DNA from 2 places in the Knoellia pratensis genome. Region 1 is predicted to be linked to the other one. Evidence: predicted binding sites of a transcription regulator. Region 1 holds the regulator's gene; the other holds the start of a gene.

Region 1 (8,950 bases):
TGCGATAGTCGTCGGCCGCGGAGTGCTCGGCGCGACGGTCGATGACCAGCTGGTGGGTGATCTTCTTGAGCTTGGCCGAGACCGTCGTCGCCTTGATGTCGTCGAGCAGGTTGAGGCCGAGGGACTTGCGGTCCTCGGTGAGGTAGCCGATCCCCGCGTCGATGGCCGCGGGCACGTTGCGCAGGTCCACCCGTTTGCCGTTGAGCGTCATCTCGCCGCTCATCCAAGTGCCGTAGGAATGGCCGAAGATCGAGCGCATGAGCTCGGTGCGCCCGGAGCCCATGAGACCGGCGAAGCCGACGATCTCGCCGCGGCGCACGAAGAACTCGGACTGTTTGGCCACGAGGCGATCCGCAACCTGTGGGTGCCCGACGGTCCAGTTCTTGATCTCGAACATGACCTCGCCGATCTGCGGCGTGTGGTCGGGGAAGCGAGACTCGAGCGAACGCCCGACCATGCCGCGGATGATGCGGTCCTCGTCGACGGCACCCTCGCGCACGTCGAGGGTCTCGACCGTCTCGCCGTCACGGATGATCGTGATCGCGTCTGCGATGGCCTCGATCTCGTTGAGCTTGTGGCTGATCATGATGGACGTGATGCCCTTGCTCTGCAGGCCTCGGATGAGGCCGAGCAGGTGGCGCGAGTCCTCCTCGTTGAGCGCCGCAGTGGGCTCGTCGAGGATGAGCAGCTGCACATCCTTGGAGAGCGCCTTGGCGATCTCCACGAGCTGCTGCTTGCCGACACCGATGTTCTTGATCGGCGTCTCGGGGTCCTCCGCGAGGCCGACGCGTGCCAGGAGGTCGCGCGCCCGGTTGTTGGTCTTGACCCAATCGATCGCGCCGCGCTTGGTCTCCTCGTTGCCCAGGAAGATGTTCTCGGCGATGGAGAGCTCGGGAATGAGCGCCAGCTCCTGGTGGATGATCACGATGCCGGCGTGCTCGGAGTCGCGGATGTTGTTGAACGTCACGTCGGCGCCGTTGAAGCGGATCGTGCCTTCATAGGTGCCGTGCGGGTGGACGCCTGACAGGACCTTCATCAGGGTCGACTTGCCCGCGCCGTTCTCACCGCAGATCGCGTGGACGTCACCGCGGCGCACCGTCAGGGTGACGTCGGAGAGGGCCTTCACACCGGGAAAGGTCTTGGTGATGCCCGTCATCTCCAGGATGGGTGCCGAACCGGCCACATCGTCTCCTCATCGAGTCACTCACCGAGGACCTCGATGGCCTCGGTGAGCCGATGCTAGACCCGTCACCTGTCGTTGACGGTCACCTCGGTGGCGGGACGCCCAGCCTTGTCCAGTGGACAAGGCTAATCGGACAAAAACACCCGGGATGCCCCGTGATACCCGCGTCTGGTGCATGACAGGGCACTCCCGCATCGACAGCCGTATCGGTCAGGGATCTGTCGGAACGGGGTCGTACCAACCGTGGTGCTCCTTCGCGAGGGCCGCGAACCGGTCGCGCAGACCGCTCTCCACAGGTCCTGACTCGTCCTCGACCATGTCCTCACGCACGTGAACACCCCACTCGTGGTCCTCGGCGTCGTCTTCTCCCGCGAGGGCAACGCGCAGGACCCGGACCTCGCTGAAACCCTCGTCAGCAAGGTCGGCGGCGATCTCTTGTGCCACGGCGCGGTCGGGGAAGAGAAGCAGGTGCTCGGTCATGAAACGTGAGTATGCCGTTCAGCGGGCTTCCGGTGCTGCCGCCAGTCGCCCGTCCGGTCCGGCGGCCAGCGGGAACCACAGCTCGTAGCGATCAGCGGGAAGGACGGCCTCGGCGTACTCCACCGGGATGCCGGCAGCCGTGGCACGGCGGGTCAGGCGCACGATGGGAGACGCCGACGAGATGGCCAGGTGGCGTTGCTCGGACGCCGTCGGGAAGCCCACAACAACGCTCTCCTCACCCGCGTCCGGTAGCTGGCCGCGATCTCGGAGCCAGCCATACAGACTTGCCGGAGGCTCACCCTTGAGCAGGGGACGGGCGAGGCGCGCGGGGAGCCAAACACGTTCCAGCGCAAGCGGATTGCCATCGCCGAGCCGCAACCGGTCCAGGCGAACGGCCGCAGCTCCCGCCCGCAGCCGGAGGTGGACACGCACCGCCTCGGGTGGCGCGTCGTCCAGGGCCCGGCCCAGGGTTCGCGTTGTCGGGTTGAGCTGGGCGCGCTTGACCTCGTCGGCGAACGATCCGAGTCTCACCCGAAGGGCGATGGCCGGTGGCTGCACAAAGGTCCCGCGTCCCTGCTCGGCCCGCAGCCGGCCCTCGCGCGTGAGCACGGCAATCGCCCCGCGCACGGTCATGCGCGCAACGCTCCACTCCTCGGCGAGCGCCCGCTCGGTCGGGAGCATCGCCCCCGAGCCCAGGGTGTCGGCCAGTGCCCGAAGGCGCGAGATCGCCTGCGACTGCTTGGTCGGGCGCGTCTCCTCGACCTCGGATTGTCCTGCCATGACCGTGACAGTAGCCGGGGTAGGAGTGGTGTGCGGAAGGTCAGGGGCGCCAGAGGACCAGGGCCTGCGAAGCAGAGCCCCCACCGGGCCGACGGCGGGGCCGCTCCCCCAGACGGCTGGCGAAGATCTCGCCGCCCGGGCCCACGGAGAACACCCTCGACCCACCGAAGGCGGCGATGCGCAACCGCTCGGCCTCGAGCGTCACCTCGGCAATGCGGGCCTGCAGGGCGTCCACCCGGTTCTCGAGCTCGAGGATGCGGGCGATGCCGGGGAGGCTGATTCCCTCCTCCTGCGAGAGGCGTTGCACCTCACGAAGCATCTCGACGTCGCGCGCCGAATATCGGCGCCCGCCACCTCTGGTGCGTGACGGGGTGACGAGCCCGATCCGGTCGTACTGACGCAGGGTCTGGGCATGCATGCCAGCGAGCTCGGCCGCGACCGAGATGACGAAGACGGGTGCCTCGTCATCCGGTCGCGGGAGGCGCGGGCGGGAAGCCATGATCAGGCCTTGGCCCTGTCGGCGAGCTCGGCCCGCGGGTCGACGCCGTCGGCCTCGGCCTGCAGGACCTCGATCGCCTCACGAGCCCTGTCGGACAGGGCATCCGGCACGATGACCTGCACCTTGGCGAGCAGGTCGCCGGTCGAGTTCTTGCCCACGACCCCACGGCCCTTGACGCGCAGGACACGGCCCGAGGGCGTGCCGGGGGCGATGCGCACCTTGACGTCGTGGCCGTCGAGGGTGGGCACCGCGACCGTGGCACCGAGGGCAGCCTCGGCAAAGGTCACCGGCAGGTCGATCGTGAGGTTGTCGCCCTCACGTCCGAAGACCGGGTGCTTCTCGACCGAGACGGCGAGCATGAGATCGCCGGCCGCAGCACCCGGTTCGCCCGGCTGACCCTTGCCACGCAGACGGATCTTCTGACCGTCCCTGACGCCGGCCGGGATGCGCGCCGTGATGGTGCGCCCCTCAGCCGTGCGCAGCGTCACCGTCGAACCCTCGACGGCGTCGCGGAACGGCAGCGTCGTGGAGGCCTGGACATCGGCACCCTTGCGGGGACCGCGAGGGGCGCCGTAACCGGCATACCCCGGTTGTCCACCGCGGCCAGCGGCACCGCCGGCAGCGCCACCGAACATCTGCGACAGCAGATCGTTGATGTCCTCGCCGCCACCGCCACCGGGGTAGCCGCCGTAGGACGACCCACCACCGGTGTCGAAGCGCATGCGTGAACCGCCGCCACCGCCGAAGGCACTGAAGACGTCGTCGAAGCCACCATTGCCACCCGGACCACCCGCCGTGAAGCGAGCGCCGCCGTGGGCCATCTGGCGCACGGCGTCGTACTCCTCGCGCTGCTTGGTGTCGGACAGCACCGCGTTGGCCTCGCCGATGTCCTTGAACTTCTGCTCGGCGCCCGCATCACCCGGGTTCTTGTCCGGGTGGTGCGTGCGGGCGAGCTTGCGGTAGGCCTTCTTGATCGCGGCCGCGTCAGCGTCCTTGGAGACGCCGAGGATGGCGTAGAAGTCCTTCTCGAACCAGTCCTGACTGGCCATCAGCGCCTCCTTCGAAGAAACGGCCTCTCACGCTGCATCATTCAGGATCGGCGACGGCCACCCGCGCGGGGCGGAGGACCTGGTCGCCGGTGCGATAGCCGGGCTGGAGCACCTGGACGACGGTGGTGGCCGTCGCATCGGTCGGCAGCTCCGGGTTCGAGGCGTCCCACGCGGCGTGCATGAGGGCCTCGTGCTGCATCGGGTCGAACACCTCGCCGACGCCACCGAAGCGGGTCAGGCCGAACTTGCCGAGACTGGTCTCGAGCTTGTCGGCGATCGCCGCGAACGGGCCGTCGGTGAGATCGCCGTGGTCACGGGCCAGCTGGATGTCGTCGAGGACCGGCAGAACCGACTCGAGGACGTCGCGCACCGCACGCTCCTGGACGCTCGCCCGGTCACGGTCGACACGACGCTTGTAGTTGACGTACTCCGCGTTGAGCCGCTGGAGGTCGTCGAGCCGCTGCGCCGCGAGCGCCGTGTCCGGGTGTTCGCCGCCGGTCTCGCCGGTCTCGCGGGTGTCGCCGACGCCAGTTTCGCCAACATCGATGGCGTCGATCTGGTCCGCCACCGAGGCGGTGGCCCCGGTCTGGGCCGGAGCCACCTCCTCGCCGTCGTTGGCCGACTCGGTGTTGATCGCGTCGGAGAACTCCTCGTCCACGATCTCGCCGTCGAAGATCTCGTCGTCCCCCGGCACGCGGTCTCCCGCACTGCTCGAGTCGGTCACTTCTTGTCCTCGGTGTCAGCGGTGTCGTCGTCCTCCACGACCTCCGCGTCGACGACATCACTGTCGTCGTTGGCCTGGGCGTCGGCCTCGCCAGCGTCAGAAGCCTCGCCACCGGGAACGTCACCGGACTCGCCCTGCTCGGCCGCCGCGGCATACATGGCGGCGCCCATCTTCTGGGACTCCTCGTTGAGGGTGTCGATCTTGGACTGGATGTCCTCGCGCGACGCCTGGGCCTCCGGCTTCAGGGCGTCCTTGAGGGCGACGAGCGCCTCGTCGACGGGCTTGCGCGCGTCGTCGCTGAGCTTGTCACCGGACTCGGCGAGGAACTTCTCGGTCGAGAAGACGAGCGACTCGGCCTGGTTGCGGGTCTCGGTCTCCTCGCGGCGGGCCTTGTCCTCCTCGGCGTGAGCCTCGGCGTCCTTGACCATGCGCTCGATCTCCTCCTTGGACAGCGCGCTGCCGCCAGAGATGGTGATCTTCTGCTCCTTGCCGGTGCCGCGGTCCTTGGCCGTCACGTGGACGATGCCGTTGGCGTCGATGTCGAAGGTGACCTCGACCTGCGGGACGCCACGGGGGGCGGGCGCGATGCCGGAGAGCTCGAACGTGCCGAGCGCCTTGTTCTGCTGCGCGATCTCGCGCTCACCCTGGAAGACCTGGATGAGAACGCTGGGCTGGTTGTCCTCAGCGGTCGAGAACACCTCGGAGCGCTTCGTCGGGATCGCGGTGTTGCGCTCGATGAGCTTGGTGAAGAGCCCACCCTTGGTCTCGATGCCGAGCGAGAGCGGCGTGACGTCGATGAGGAGGACGTCCTTGCGCTCACCCTTGAGGACACCGGCCTGGAGGGCAGCGCCGAGCGCCACGACCTCGTCGGGGTTGACGCCCTTGTTGGGCTCCTTGCCACCGGTGAGCTCCTTGACGAGCTCGGTCACGGCGGGCATGCGGGTCGAGCCACCGACGAGGACCACGTGGTCGATGTCGGCGAGCTTGATGCCGGCGTCCTTGATGACGTTCTGGAACGGCTGCTTGGTGCGGTCCAGCAGGTCCTGGGTCATCTGCTCGAACTGGGCGCGGGTCAGCGTCTCGTCGAGGTGGATGGGGCCGTTCTCGCTCATGGAGAGGTACTGCATCGAGATGTTGGTCGAGCTGGCCGAGGAGAGCTCCTTCTTGGCCTGCTCGGCGGCGTCACGCAGACGCTGCATCGCGATCTTGTCCTTGGCGAGGTCGACGCCGGTGTTGTTCTTCACCGTGGTGAGGAGGTGCTGGACGACGCGGTCGTCCCAGTCGTCTCCACCGAGCTGGTTGTCACCGCTGGTCGCGCGGACCTGGATGGTGGCGAAGCCGTCCTCCGGGTCCTTGCCCACCTCGAGGAGGGACACGTCGAACGTGCCACCACCGAGGTCGAAGACGAGGATGAGCTCGTCCTCCTTGCCCTTGTCGAGGCCGTAGGCGAGGGCCGCAGCAGTGGGCTCGTTGACGATCCGCAGGACGTTGAGGCCCGCGATCTCACCGGCTTCCTTGGTGGCCTGACGCTCGGCGTCGTCGAAGTAGGCGGGGACGGTGATGACGGCGTCGGTGACGGGCTCACCGAGGTAGGCCTCCGCGTCGCGCTTGAGCTTCTGGAGCGTGCGCGCGCTGATCTCCTGCGAGTTGTACTTCTTGCCGTCGATGTCCTCGCTCGTCCAGTCGGTGCCGATGTGGCGCTTGACGGAGCGCAGCGTGCGGTCGGCGTTGGTCACGGCCTGGCGCTTCGCGATCTCGCCGACGAGGACCTCACCGCCCTTGGTGAAGGCGACGACCGACGGGGTCGTGCGTCCGCCCTCGGAGTTCGCGATGATCGTGGGCTCGCCACCTTCGAGGACGGCGACGGCTGAGTTCGTGGTTCCGAGGTCGATTCCGACTGCGCGGGCCATGTGGATCTCCTTGCGTGTTGAGCTTGCGTTGAGTTGCTTGCACTCAAGTTAGGAGCCGGTATGCCGCATGGCAAATCCGTGCGTCCAAACTTGCGTTCACTCGACTCAACTCTTGGCTGCGTGACCTTGTTCCCGGCGACCGTTCCTGAAACCAGATCAAGGCGCAGGTCACTGCGGAGCAATCCGGTTTCATCCCTGCACCGAACCCCTCTCGATGTGGCCGACGTCTCGGCCGCTTGATCCGGAGGCATCACCATGACTCGCAAGATCACGCTCCTCGCGCTCGTCCCCGCGCTGGCCCTGGGCCTGTCGGCCTGCAGCTCCTCGAACACGGACGATGGGGAAGCGTCCCCGACCTCGTCCACGTCCCCGACGCCCTCGCCGTCGACGTCAGCCACCCAGCCTGCGTCCCCGTCAGCCACGGCCGAGGCCGAAAAAGCGGTCATCTCGATCAAGGGTTTCAAGTACACGGTGCCTGCTTCGGTGGCGCCCGGCGCCAAGATCAGCATCACGAACGCCGACCCATCGGCCCACACGGTCACGGCCAACGACGGCGCGTTCGACGTCGAGATTGGCCCCGACGGGACGGCAACGTTGACCGCGCCGAGCAAGCCCGGGAGCTATCCGTTCATCTGCTCGTTCCACCCGAACATGACCGGCACACTGGTCGTGAGGTGAGCACCGCCCCGACGGCCACACGCCCACGTACCGCAGGGCCTCTGGTGCCGTTGATCCTTCGAGTGGTCATTGCGGTGTCGCTGCTGGTGGATGCTGTCGTCCACCTACGGCTCGCACCCGGCTACCAGCAGGCCGCACCAAGCGGCATCGGCGCCGGAAACCTGTTTCGCATCCAAGCCGTCGTGGCGTTGGTCGTTGCTGTGTGGGTGCTCTGGCGCGGTAGCCGCCCTGCGCTGATCTCCGCCTTCGCCGTCGGGCTCAGTGCTGTCGTTGCCGTCGTCCTCTACCGCTATGTCAACATCCCCGCCCTGGGGCCCTTGCCGGCGATGTATGAGCCCGTGTGGTTCCTCGAGAAGTCGTTGAGTGCATTCTTCGAGGGACTGGCCGCTGTCGCGGCATTGATCGCCCTGGTCCTGGGGCGCCGCCCACGCGCCAGGGACGAGAGGCACGCCCGGCACCGGGCGCACGGTTGACTCACGCCAGAAGCCGAATGTGGTGCATGGTGAAGTCATGGCTCACCACGATGGTCCTCGATTCACCGGCTCGCGGGTCATGGTGACCGGGGCCGCTCACGGCATCGGGCGAGCCTGCGCGCAGTGGCTGGCCGCTGAGGGGGCTCGCGTGGCCGTGGCCGACCTCGACCTCGCGACCGGCCGGGAGGTGGTCGCGGCCCTCGGCGGCTCGGGTGACCTGCACCTCGCGGTCGAGCTGGACGTCACCGACGACGACTCCGTCCGCGCCTGCGTCGCGACCGCGGCTGACCACTTCGGCGGCCTCGACGTCCTCATCAACGTCGCCGGCGGTGGTGTCGCGCACGAGGACTTCGAGCACGTCGGCGACGACACGTGGTCCCAGATGATCGAACTCAACCTGATGAGTGCCGTCCGGTGCATCCGCGCGGCGCTGCCCCACCTTCGCCGCAGTGAGAACCACCCGGCGATCGTCTCGGTGAGCTCGGTCAACGCACTGTCGGCTCTCGGCGGCGAGCCCTACTCGGCGGCGAAGCTCGGGCTGGTGTCGCTCACCCAGAACCTCGCCGCCCAGCTCGGACCGGCCGGCATACGGGTCAACGCCGTCGCGCCGGGCACCATTCGCACCCGGGTGTGGGACGACCAGGAGGGGGGCGCCGACCGCATGGTGCCGCTCTATCCGTTGGGGCGCGTGGGCGAGCCCGACGACATCGCGGCAGCCGTCGCCTTCCTCGCCTCCCACGAAGCCGGGTGGATCACCGGCCAGACCCTCCCTGTGGACGGTGGACTGCTCACCGGTCACCGACAGGTCTAGGGGCACTCACACGGTCCACGCCGACCGGGTCAGGTCTCCGGATGCTGCTCGCGGAGGAGCCGGGGAAGGAAGGCAGCGCCCGGTGCGGTCTTCGTGGAGGCGGCCCAGTCGCCGGAGTTCGAGATCCCACACCGCTGCAGGGACAGACATCCGCAGCCGATGCAGGAGTCGAGACCGTCGCGAAGCCGTTCGAGCGCAGCGATGCGCTCATCCAGGCGCCCACGCCAGTGCCGTGTGATGCGCTGCCAGTCGGCCTTGTTCGGGGTCCGGCCCTCTGGCAACCGCTGCAGCTCGTCACGAATCTCCTCGAGTGAGAGCCCGACGTTGGAGGCCGCTCTGATGAACGCGAGTCGCCTCAGCACA
Region 2 (8,950 bases), 410 kb from region 1:
TGACGTGCGATCTTGAAGTACGACTTGAAGGTCAGCTGCTTGGTGGCGGACACGTCGTAGATCGCGTCGGCACCCCGCTTGTTGTAGTTCTTCGCGTCGCACGTGGCCGCCCCGCCGCCGCCGAGCTCGTCGGTGAAGACGACCTTGGTGGCGTCCTGGTTGAAGGTCGCCGAATGCCAGAACGCGAAGTTGCGATCGGAGACCCGGGACAGAACCGTTGGCGCGACCGGGTTGGAGATGTCCATGATGATCCCGTCACCCATGCAGGCCCCGGCCGCGATCCCCTTGGCGGGGAAGGCCGTGATGTCGTGGCAGCCGCTGGTGCCGCCGGCGAGCAGCTTGCTGTTCTGGGTGCCACCGTCCGGGAAGAGATTAGGCGTCGCAACGACTTTGGCCGCAGTGGGGTTGGCCTTGGGAACCTCGACGATCGAGATGAGGTCGTGCGGCGGGAGACAGTCCGGAGTCTGGGTGCTGGGGCTGTAGGACGACACGTAGATGTAGTCGTTCGCGCCGCCGGGCACGAGGGTGTTGGTGTGCGAGCCGCACTTGGTCTCGACTGCCGCGAGGTACGTCGGGTTGGTCGGGACGGACACGTCGAAGATCTTGATGCCCTCCCACGCCGCCTTGATCGTGGCCGACTGTGAGACCGAGGAGCAGCTCGAGTCGTTGCGCGAGGAGTCGGTCGACAGATAGAGCAGGTTGCCCGAGATCGACACGTCGTTCTGGGAACCGGGGCAGCTCACCGTGGCCAGCTTGGTGGGCGATGCGGGGTTCGAGATGTCGTAGATGACGAACCCGTTGTAGTTGCCGACGAACGCCTTGTTGCCCGAGAACGCGATGTCGGTGCCGGTCCCTGAGGCCAACGGCCCGGCGTGCGGAGTGTTGAAGAGGTGCTCCACATTGGCGCTGCGGCCGATCTGGTCAGGCGCGAGCTGGGTCCCCCACAGCCCGATGCCGTCGGCCGCCGAGGCCACGGTCGCGCCGGTGAGCGCGGTCAGGGCCGCGACGGCCGCCACCCCCAGAGAACGCACGATTCTCATGATTCCTCCTACCCTGGGGCCCGGCCTTCGTTGAGGGCTGCGCCCGGTGACGACTGCAATTGGCCCCAGCCTCCCGCAGAATCTGCGCGAACGGCGTAAATATTCGGTAAGAACTGTCTACCCGCCAGTTCGGCCAGTTCGGCCAGTTCGGCCAGTTCGGCCCGTTCGGGCGAGCGGACGTGGAGGCTGGCCAACTACAGTGCGCCCCATGGTTTCTCGTGTTCATCAACCGCGCAGCGCAGTCCTCGCCCTCCTCGTCGCGACCACCCTGATCGGGCTCACCGGCTGCACGGGCGATGGGGAGCCCCTGCCGTCCTCCACGGCCGTGACTCCCAGCGGGCCGGTGCTCCAGCCGGGCCTGCCGGGCGAACCCAATGCCACCCTCACGGGCACTGCCGCGGCCCCTGTCCCCACCACCACGGTGCGACCGGGCGACGTCACCTTCTATCAGGACATGATCGTCCACCACGCCCAGGCCATCGTCATGGTCGAGACGGCAACGCCACGCCTCGCCGACACCCAGGTCAAGGCGCTCGCCTCCCGGATCGCCGACGAGCAGCAGCCCGAGATCCTGACCATGAAGACCTGGCTCGAGGAACGCAAGCAGACCGTCCCCCCGCAGGCGACGAACCCGCGCCTCGGCGACCATGACCACGCCGGCATGCCGGGCATGGCCACGGCCGCTCAGCTCGCCGCCCTGGGCAAGACGTCCGGAGTGGAAGCCGACCGGCTGTTCCTCACCCTCATGACCGCTCACCACCAGGGCGCGCTCGCGATGGTCGGTGAGCACGCCAAGGGTGCCTCGGACGAGAAGGTCGGCGAGATGGCCGCCGACATCAACGTGACGCAGACCAAGCAGATCCAACAGATGCAGACCATGCTCGCCCGCCTCTCCTGAGCTTGAAACTTCGTGCCCCGCACGGACACGTTCCGTTGGCTGAACGCCCCACATCGTGTCCGTGCGGGGCACGAAGTCGCCTGGGGGACAACGCAAAGGCGGGGTATGCCGGGAACTCTCGTTCCGGCATACCCCGCCTTTGTTGTCTGGCTGGGTGAGGCTGTTGGCTACTCGCCGGCCGCAGCGGCCGGCTCACTGCCGACGGCGCCGCCCGTGGCAGCAGCGACGATCGGGACCTCGACGATCTCGGCCTTGCGGGCACCCGCGAAGGTGAACGTGTCGTCCTTGCCCTCACCGGTCGCATCGACCGCGACGATCTCGCCGGCCTTGAGCTCACCGAACAGGATCTTCTCGGACAGCACGTCCTCGATCTCGCGCTGGATGGTGCGACGCAACGGTCGCGCACCGAGCACGGGGTCGTAGCCGCGCTTGGCAAGCAGCGTCTTGGCCATGGGCGTGAGCTCCATGCCCATGTCCTTGTCCTTGAGGCGCTTGTCGAGCTTGGCGATCTCGAGGTCGACGATCTGGATGATCTCGTCCTGCGACAGCTGCGGGAAGACGATCGTGTCGTCGACGCGGTTGAGGAACTCGGGGCGGAAGTGCTGCTTGAGCTCGTCCACCACCTTGGCCTTCATCCGGTCGTAGCTGCTCTGGGTCTCGGGACCGGCCGAGAAGCCGAGCGAGCCCTTCGAGATGTCACGCGTACCGAGGTTGGTCGTCATGATGATGACGGTGTTCTTGAAGTCGACGACGCGACCCTGGGAGTCGGTGAGGCGACCGTCCTCGAGGACCTGCAACAGGGAGTTGAAGATCTCGGGGTGGGCCTTCTCGACCTCGTCGAACAGGACGACCGAGAACGGCTTGCGCCGGACCTTCTCGGTGAGCTGCCCACCCTCTTCGTAGCCGACGTAGCCGGGGGGCGAGCCGAAAAGCCTTGAGACAGTGTGCTTTTCGGAGTACTCCGACATGTCGAGCTGGATGAGGCTGTCCTCGTCACCGAAGAGGAAGGCCGCGAGCGTCTTGGCGAGCTCGGTCTTGCCCACACCGGTCGGACCGGCGAAGATGAACGAGCCACCGGGGCGACGCGGGTCCTTCAGACCAGCGCGCGTGCGACGGATCGCCTGCGACAGAGCCTTGATGGCGTCGTCCATGCCGACGACGCGCTTGTGCAGCTCGTCCTCCATGTGGAGCAGTCGGCTCGACTCCTCCTCGGTCAGCTTGAACACAGGGATCCCGGTCGAGGCCGCCAGGACCTCGGCGATGAGCTCCTCGTCGACCTCGGCGACGACGTCGAGGTCACCCGACTTCCACTCGGTCTCCCGCTGCGACTTCTCGTTGCGCAGGTTCTTCTCGTCGTCGCGCAGACGCGCCGCCTTCTCGAAGTCCTGCCCGTCGATCGCCGACTCCTTCTCGCGCACGACGGCCTGGATCTTCTCGTCGAACTCGCGCAGGTCCGGCGGTGCGGTCATGCGGCGGATGCGCAGTCGGGCGCCGGCCTCGTCGATGAGGTCGATGGCCTTGTCGGGCAGGAAGCGGTCGTTGATGTAGCGGTCGGCCATGTTGGCGGCCGCGACGAGCGCGGCGTCGGTGATCGAGACGCGGTGGTGCGCCTCGTAGCGGTCGCGCAGACCCTTGAGGATCTCGATGGTGTGAGCCAACGTCGGCTCGGCCACCTGGATCGGCTGGAAGCGGCGCTCGAGCGCGGCGTCCTTCTCGATGTGCTTGCGGTACTCGTCCAGGGTCGTCGCACCGACGACCTGGAGCTCACCGCGGGCCAGCATCGGCTTGAGGATGGACGCAGCGTCGATGGCGCCTTCAGCCGCACCGGCACCGACGAGGGTGTGGATCTCGTCGATGAACAGCACGATGTCGCCGCGGGTGCGGATCTCCTTGAGGACCTTCTTGAGGCGCTCCTCGAAGTCACCGCGGTAGCGGCTGCCAGCGACGAGCGCGCCGAGGTCAAGCGTGTAGAGCTGCTTGTCCTTGAGCGTCTCGGGAACCTCACCGCGCACGATGTCCTGGGCAAGACCCTCGACGACGGCCGTCTTGCCGACGCCGGGCTCACCGATGAGCACCGGGTTGTTCTTGGTGCGGCGGGACAGCACCTGCATGACCCGCTCGATCTCCTTCTCACGCCCGATGACCGGGTCGAGCTTGCCCTCGCGAGCAGCCACGGTGAGGTTGCGACCGAACTGGTCGAGCACGAGCGAACCGGCGGGGGTGCCCTCGGCGGGGCCGCCCTGACCGACGCCGGCCGTCGTGCCCTCCTTGCCACCCTGGTAGCCCGAGATGAGCTGGATGACCTGCTGGCGGACGCGACCGAGGTCGGCGCCGAGCTTGACGAGGACCTGGGCGGCAACTCCCTCACCCTCGCGGATCAGGCCAAGCAGGATGTGCTCGGTGCCGATGTAGTTGTGGCCGAGCTGAAGGGCCTCGCGCAGCGAGAGCTCGAGGACCTTCTTGGCGCGGGGCGTGAACGGGATGTGACCGGTCGGGGCCTGCTGGCCCTGGCCGATGATCTCCTGCACCTGCTCGCGCACGGCATCGAGAGAGATCCCCAGGCTCTCGAGGGCCTTGCTGGCAACACCTTCACCCTCGTGGATGAGGCCGAGCAGGATGTGCTCGGTGCCGATGTAGTTGTGGTTGAGGAGGCGCGCCTCTTCCTGGGCGAGGACGACCACCCGGCGGGCGCGGTCTGTGAACCGTTCGAACATGGTGCTGGCTCCTGACTATTCGAGTCACCTCGATGCTATCCCCGCTCCCTGTATGCCGTGGTGGCCTGTTCACATGGACCGTCACGAAATGAGGAGGGGCGAGGTGTGTCAAGGCGTCCAACGCGGCATACGCGCGCGGTGTTCCGCAGGATGAGCGCAGCCGACTCATGTTCGCTCTGGGCGGACTTCCGGGCGCCGCTTCGGCGGCCGTCAGGAGGGAGATCCGCCGGTATGCCGTGGTGCTCAGCTGCCGGCGCCGGTCCGCCCGGTCCGGAGGATCCTCAGGGTCTCCTTGCTGTCCTTGGCCGCCATCACGGTGACCACATCACCCTTGGCCAGGGTCGACACCTTGTTCTTGAGGCGATCGCGGCTGTCGGCGCCGATCGTGTAGGTGGCGGTGAACCCGTCCGTGCTCTTGACGGTGAGCCTGTCCGCCGTCACGTTCGTGACTTCTCCTGTCTGGAAGATGATCGTCCTCGTGGCCGTGCCATTGCCGGGGACCACGGCCTCACCGTGCAGCGAGCCGCCCACCCCCGGGAGCCCCAGGTTGGGGAGGTCGCCCGCGCCCGGAGGGGCCTGGCGTGGTGCCTGGTCCCGCGGGAGCTCCTGGGGTCCGCGCTGTCCGGGTCCCATCTGGTCAGGCATGGGCATCTGACGGGAGTCCCCGGCCCATGGCCCACGGTGGTCGGCACCAAGGTGGCGCGCGAAGGCGCCGACCACGAGGCCCACTGTCAGCAGGGCGACCAGGCCCAGGCTCGCACCCGCAACGATGACGGCGAGCTTGCCGCCGGTGGTCGACATGGCCTCGCCCCAGATGGACCGTCGCGCCGCCGGTGGAACCGGGGCTGCCCACTGCTGCGTTGGCGTGACTGGCGGGGTCTTCGGGCTCTCTGGGGTGCCCGGTTCGTCAGGGGTGTCGCTCATGGAGGGGTCCTTCCGCTCAAGGTCAGGATGGACCTGCAACCTGTGACCACGCCGAAAGGCCCCTCCGAAGGAGATGCGCGAGACCTCGGTGCTCAATCTTCAGGGCTGCGCGGTCGAGGGGACGCACGCGAGTAGCCTTGCCGCCAACGATGACCCAGGTGCGTGCAAGGTCATGTGCCCGCGACAACAGTTTGGTGGACCACTCTGATGGAGGCGTTCGACACATGGTGAGTGAGCAAGGCTCTGCTCCCACCGGTGCCACCCGGCGCGAACGCCAGCGACTCCAGGTCCTCGAGGAGATCAAGGAAGCCGCCCTCGGTGAACTGCGCGAGCGCGGGACTGCGGGTGTCACCATGCGGGCGGTGGCTCGGGCCATCCACATCACTCCCTCCGGGCTCTACCGCTACGTCGATGGCCATGAAGCCCTGTTGGACCTGTTGGCCATGGACTCCCTGAGCGATGTGGCCGACCGGATCGTCGCCGCTCAGGCCCTCGCCGATGACGGCACGCATGCCACCCAGTGGTTCGCCGGGTGCCTCGCGATGCGCTACTGGTCCCTCGAGCACCCCGCGGAGTACGGCCTGATCTTCGACACCCAACCCGCGCGCGACCAACCCCGAGTCGCCGTCGGGAACGACAACCCGGCGTTTGCGGCCTTCAGTCGCGTCTGTGCAGGCGCGCTCGCGGACGGCGAGATCCGCCCCGATCGCACGATGCTCGGGTCCTTGGGCCGATCGGGGCAGGACAACCCTGCGGAGGTGGCCGACCTGCTGGCCGCCACCGGACTGGCCTGTCTCATCGGGCGACTCTCGATCGAGATCAGTGGACGGATCACGACCCCCCTGACGAGAGAGGACCGCTATCCACTCTTCGTGCAGGCCGTGATGCGGATGTTGGGCTTCCCGGAGGTCTCGCCCGGCCTGGCCCCGGGCGCTCCCACTCCTTGACGGCACATTCGCTCCGAGCATCTTCTCCAAAGGGCAACGCACCGGGTTCTCCTTGGGTAGCGTCGATGTCGAGATGTGGGACAGAAACGAGCGCAGCGCCACGCCCGACGTGGGCAGAGCTGGCGACGCAGGGCCGCAGGTCCGTCTGGTGCACACAGTCCTCAACACGCTTGACACCCTTCTTGATGCACCGATCGAGGAGCGCCTGGCCGTCGTGGCCGTCAACGCCGCCACGTGTTTGAGCGCCGCCGCCTGGCGCGTCAGCCGCGTCGACGGTGAGACCGTCCGCTCGCAACGCCCCGAGATCATTCGTTCCCCAGAGGTGAGCGACGGGCCAGCACTTCCGGAGGCCTGGGGTGCCGACTACCCTCTTTCCGCACGGCCAGCCCTCGCGGAGGCCGCAGAGGGGTCGGCATTCAGCGTGACACTGGCCACGGACGATCCGGTCGAGGAGCGTGCGCTGGCCGGCACCGGATTCGCGAGCGCGGTCGTGGCTGGCGGCTACGACCCGGATGCCCACGGATGGCTTCTTGAGCTCTTTGGCGACGAGCACACGCACGAACCCCACGCTTTCGCGGCCGTTCTCCTGGCTCTCGTGCAGGCCGCGCTCGGTTTCCCGAGGGCTGCAGCGCCGTCACGCGCGACTGGTTGAGACGCCTGTCCGGTGTGACGAGGGCTGCCCCAGACCCACCATTGCGTGTCGCTGAGCCATCAATTTGACTCTGCTGTACTCGTGTGGGAACACTGTTCTCTTATGAGACACCTCATCACGGATGAGGGTCGCGAAGCGGTTCCGGGGATTGACATCGTGCGACAGGGGAGTCGCTCGGACGATGGGCATGTCGTCGTCGCATTCGTGCCAGCACACAACGAGGCAGATCAAATCCAGAGCACCATCGCCTCCCTCCAGTCCCAGACCAGACCGCCAGAGCTCATCGTTGTTGCTGCCGACAACTGCACCGACGAGACCGTCACCATTGCCCAGGAGCAGGGCGTTGTCGTCTTCCAGACCGTCGACAATGCAGCGCGCAAGGCGGGGGCACTCAACCAGGCCTGGCAGCGCTACGCCGTCGGGTCCACCCACATCCTCACGATGGACGCCGACACCGCACTGACGCCCAGCGCCATCGAGAACATGCTGCACGCCTTCGCGTTCCGCACTCGTCGTGCGCGCCGCGGCCGCCCGCTCGGTGCTGCCTGCGCGCGCTACTGGGCCAAGGACGGCACCGGTCTGGCCTGGCGGCTGCAGCGGCTCGAGTACGCCCGCTACGACGACTCCCGCGAGATGCGCGGCTGGGTCGTTCAGGTCGCGTCAGGCGCCGCGACGCTCTATCGGTCCGACGCCCTCGATGACGTCGTGCGCGCCAGCGATCGCGACGTCCCGTGGGATGCCGCGAGCCTCATCGAGGACTACGGACTCACGCTCGACCTCAAGACCTCCGGGTATGCCGTGAGCGCGGCACCGGGTGCCCAGGTCCTCACGGACACACCGGCCACCTTCGGTGCCCTCTGGCAGCAGCGTCTTCGATGGGGCAGGGGCGGCATCGACGAGTGCCGCAAACGAGGCTGGATCCCGGCAACGCGACGGGACATCGCGGCATACGCCCTCTTTGGTTTTTCGTCGTTCATGCGGCTGCTCTGGGTCTTCTATGTCATCGCGCTGTTCCAGCTCGGCATGGGACTCACCTATTCGCTCATCGGAATGATCCCGCTCCTGCTCATGTGGGTCGACCGGGTCACTTCTGCCTGGCGGGTGCCCGGACGCACCTGGCAGGACATCACCCTCAGCGCGACCATGCTGGTCGAGGACGTCTACGGACTGTTCCTCGAGGCCTGCACGGCGACCGCGCTGGTCCACAGCATTCGACGCACATCACAGGCCTGGTAGGGGAAACAGCATGTATTTCAACAGTTCCGGCAGTCACACGATGCAGGCGGCGACGCTGACGTCGGGGACGCTCGCCATGAGCGCCTTCGCGTTCGCGCACACTGCACTGCTCGTCTTCGCGCTGGTCTTCGCCGGCTTCGTGGTCTTCCGTCTGGTCCGTCGCTCGCAGGTCGTCGGCACTCGACGGCTCGCGGCCCGAGGATCGCTCGGCCGAGTTCTGGAGGACGCCCGATGACCGGCAAGCGCGTGCTCGGTGCGCTGGCCGCGGGAAGTGCCATCGTGGTGGCGTTCGGCCTCGGTGGCGGATTCTCGGCGGCGTCGTCGTGGGCCCGTGGACAGCACAAGCCGGCTGCGGCCGTGGCGAGCCAGGCCCAGCCCCGCCCCCAAGCGACCCCGGCCGCCACGGTGGCACCGGGATCGATGGGCCTCATCGCGCTCACCTTCGACGACGGCCCGTCCGAGATCACCCCCCAGCTCCTCGACATGCTCAAGCAGAAGAAGGTCAAGGCGACGTTCTTCCTCCAGGGCGACCACGTCGT

The links. Region 1 encodes HspR, which represses chaperone genes until heat shock. Its sites were predicted from a motif close to AAGTTGAGTCNNNNNGACTCAACTT; they were not measured.
Region 2: the regulator HspR is predicted to act here: its motif matches at 4,800-4,824, upstream of ACFQRE_RS02375 (ATP-dependent Clp protease ATP-binding subunit).

Annotation. Positions count from the first base shown of each region.
Region 1 is NZ_JBHTDJ010000001.1:932,022-940,971, reverse strand. It holds gene mmsA (multiple monosaccharide ABC transporter ATP-binding protein) at 1-1,156, opposite strand, end outside; gene ACFQRE_RS04430 (hypothetical protein) at 1,394-1,663, opposite strand; gene ACFQRE_RS04425 (GntR family transcriptional regulator) at 1,682-2,443, opposite strand; gene ACFQRE_RS04420 (heat shock protein transcriptional repressor HspR) at 2,484-2,942, opposite strand; gene ACFQRE_RS04415 (DnaJ C-terminal domain-containing protein) at 2,945-3,991, opposite strand; gene grpE (nucleotide exchange factor GrpE) at 4,029-4,715, opposite strand; gene dnaK (molecular chaperone DnaK) at 4,712-6,625, opposite strand; gene ACFQRE_RS04400 (cupredoxin domain-containing protein) at 6,881-7,303, shown strand; gene ACFQRE_RS04395 (hypothetical protein) at 7,348-7,776, shown strand; gene ACFQRE_RS04390 (SDR family NAD(P)-dependent oxidoreductase) at 7,814-8,587, shown strand; gene soxR (redox-sensitive transcriptional activator SoxR) at 8,617-8,950, opposite strand, start outside.
Region 2 is NZ_JBHTDJ010000001.1:526,668-535,617, forward strand. It holds gene ACFQRE_RS02365 (LVIVD repeat-containing protein) at 1-1,040, opposite strand, end outside; gene ACFQRE_RS02370 (DUF305 domain-containing protein) at 1,249-1,938, shown strand; gene ACFQRE_RS02375 (ATP-dependent Clp protease ATP-binding subunit) at 2,106-4,652, opposite strand; gene ACFQRE_RS02380 (hypothetical protein) at 4,896-5,576, opposite strand; gene ACFQRE_RS02385 (TetR/AcrR family transcriptional regulator) at 5,801-6,523, shown strand; gene ACFQRE_RS02390 (hypothetical protein) at 6,672-7,175, shown strand; gene ACFQRE_RS02395 (glycosyltransferase) at 7,278-8,411, shown strand; gene ACFQRE_RS02400 (hypothetical protein) at 8,422-8,646, shown strand; gene ACFQRE_RS02405 (polysaccharide deacetylase family protein) at 8,643-8,950, shown strand, end outside.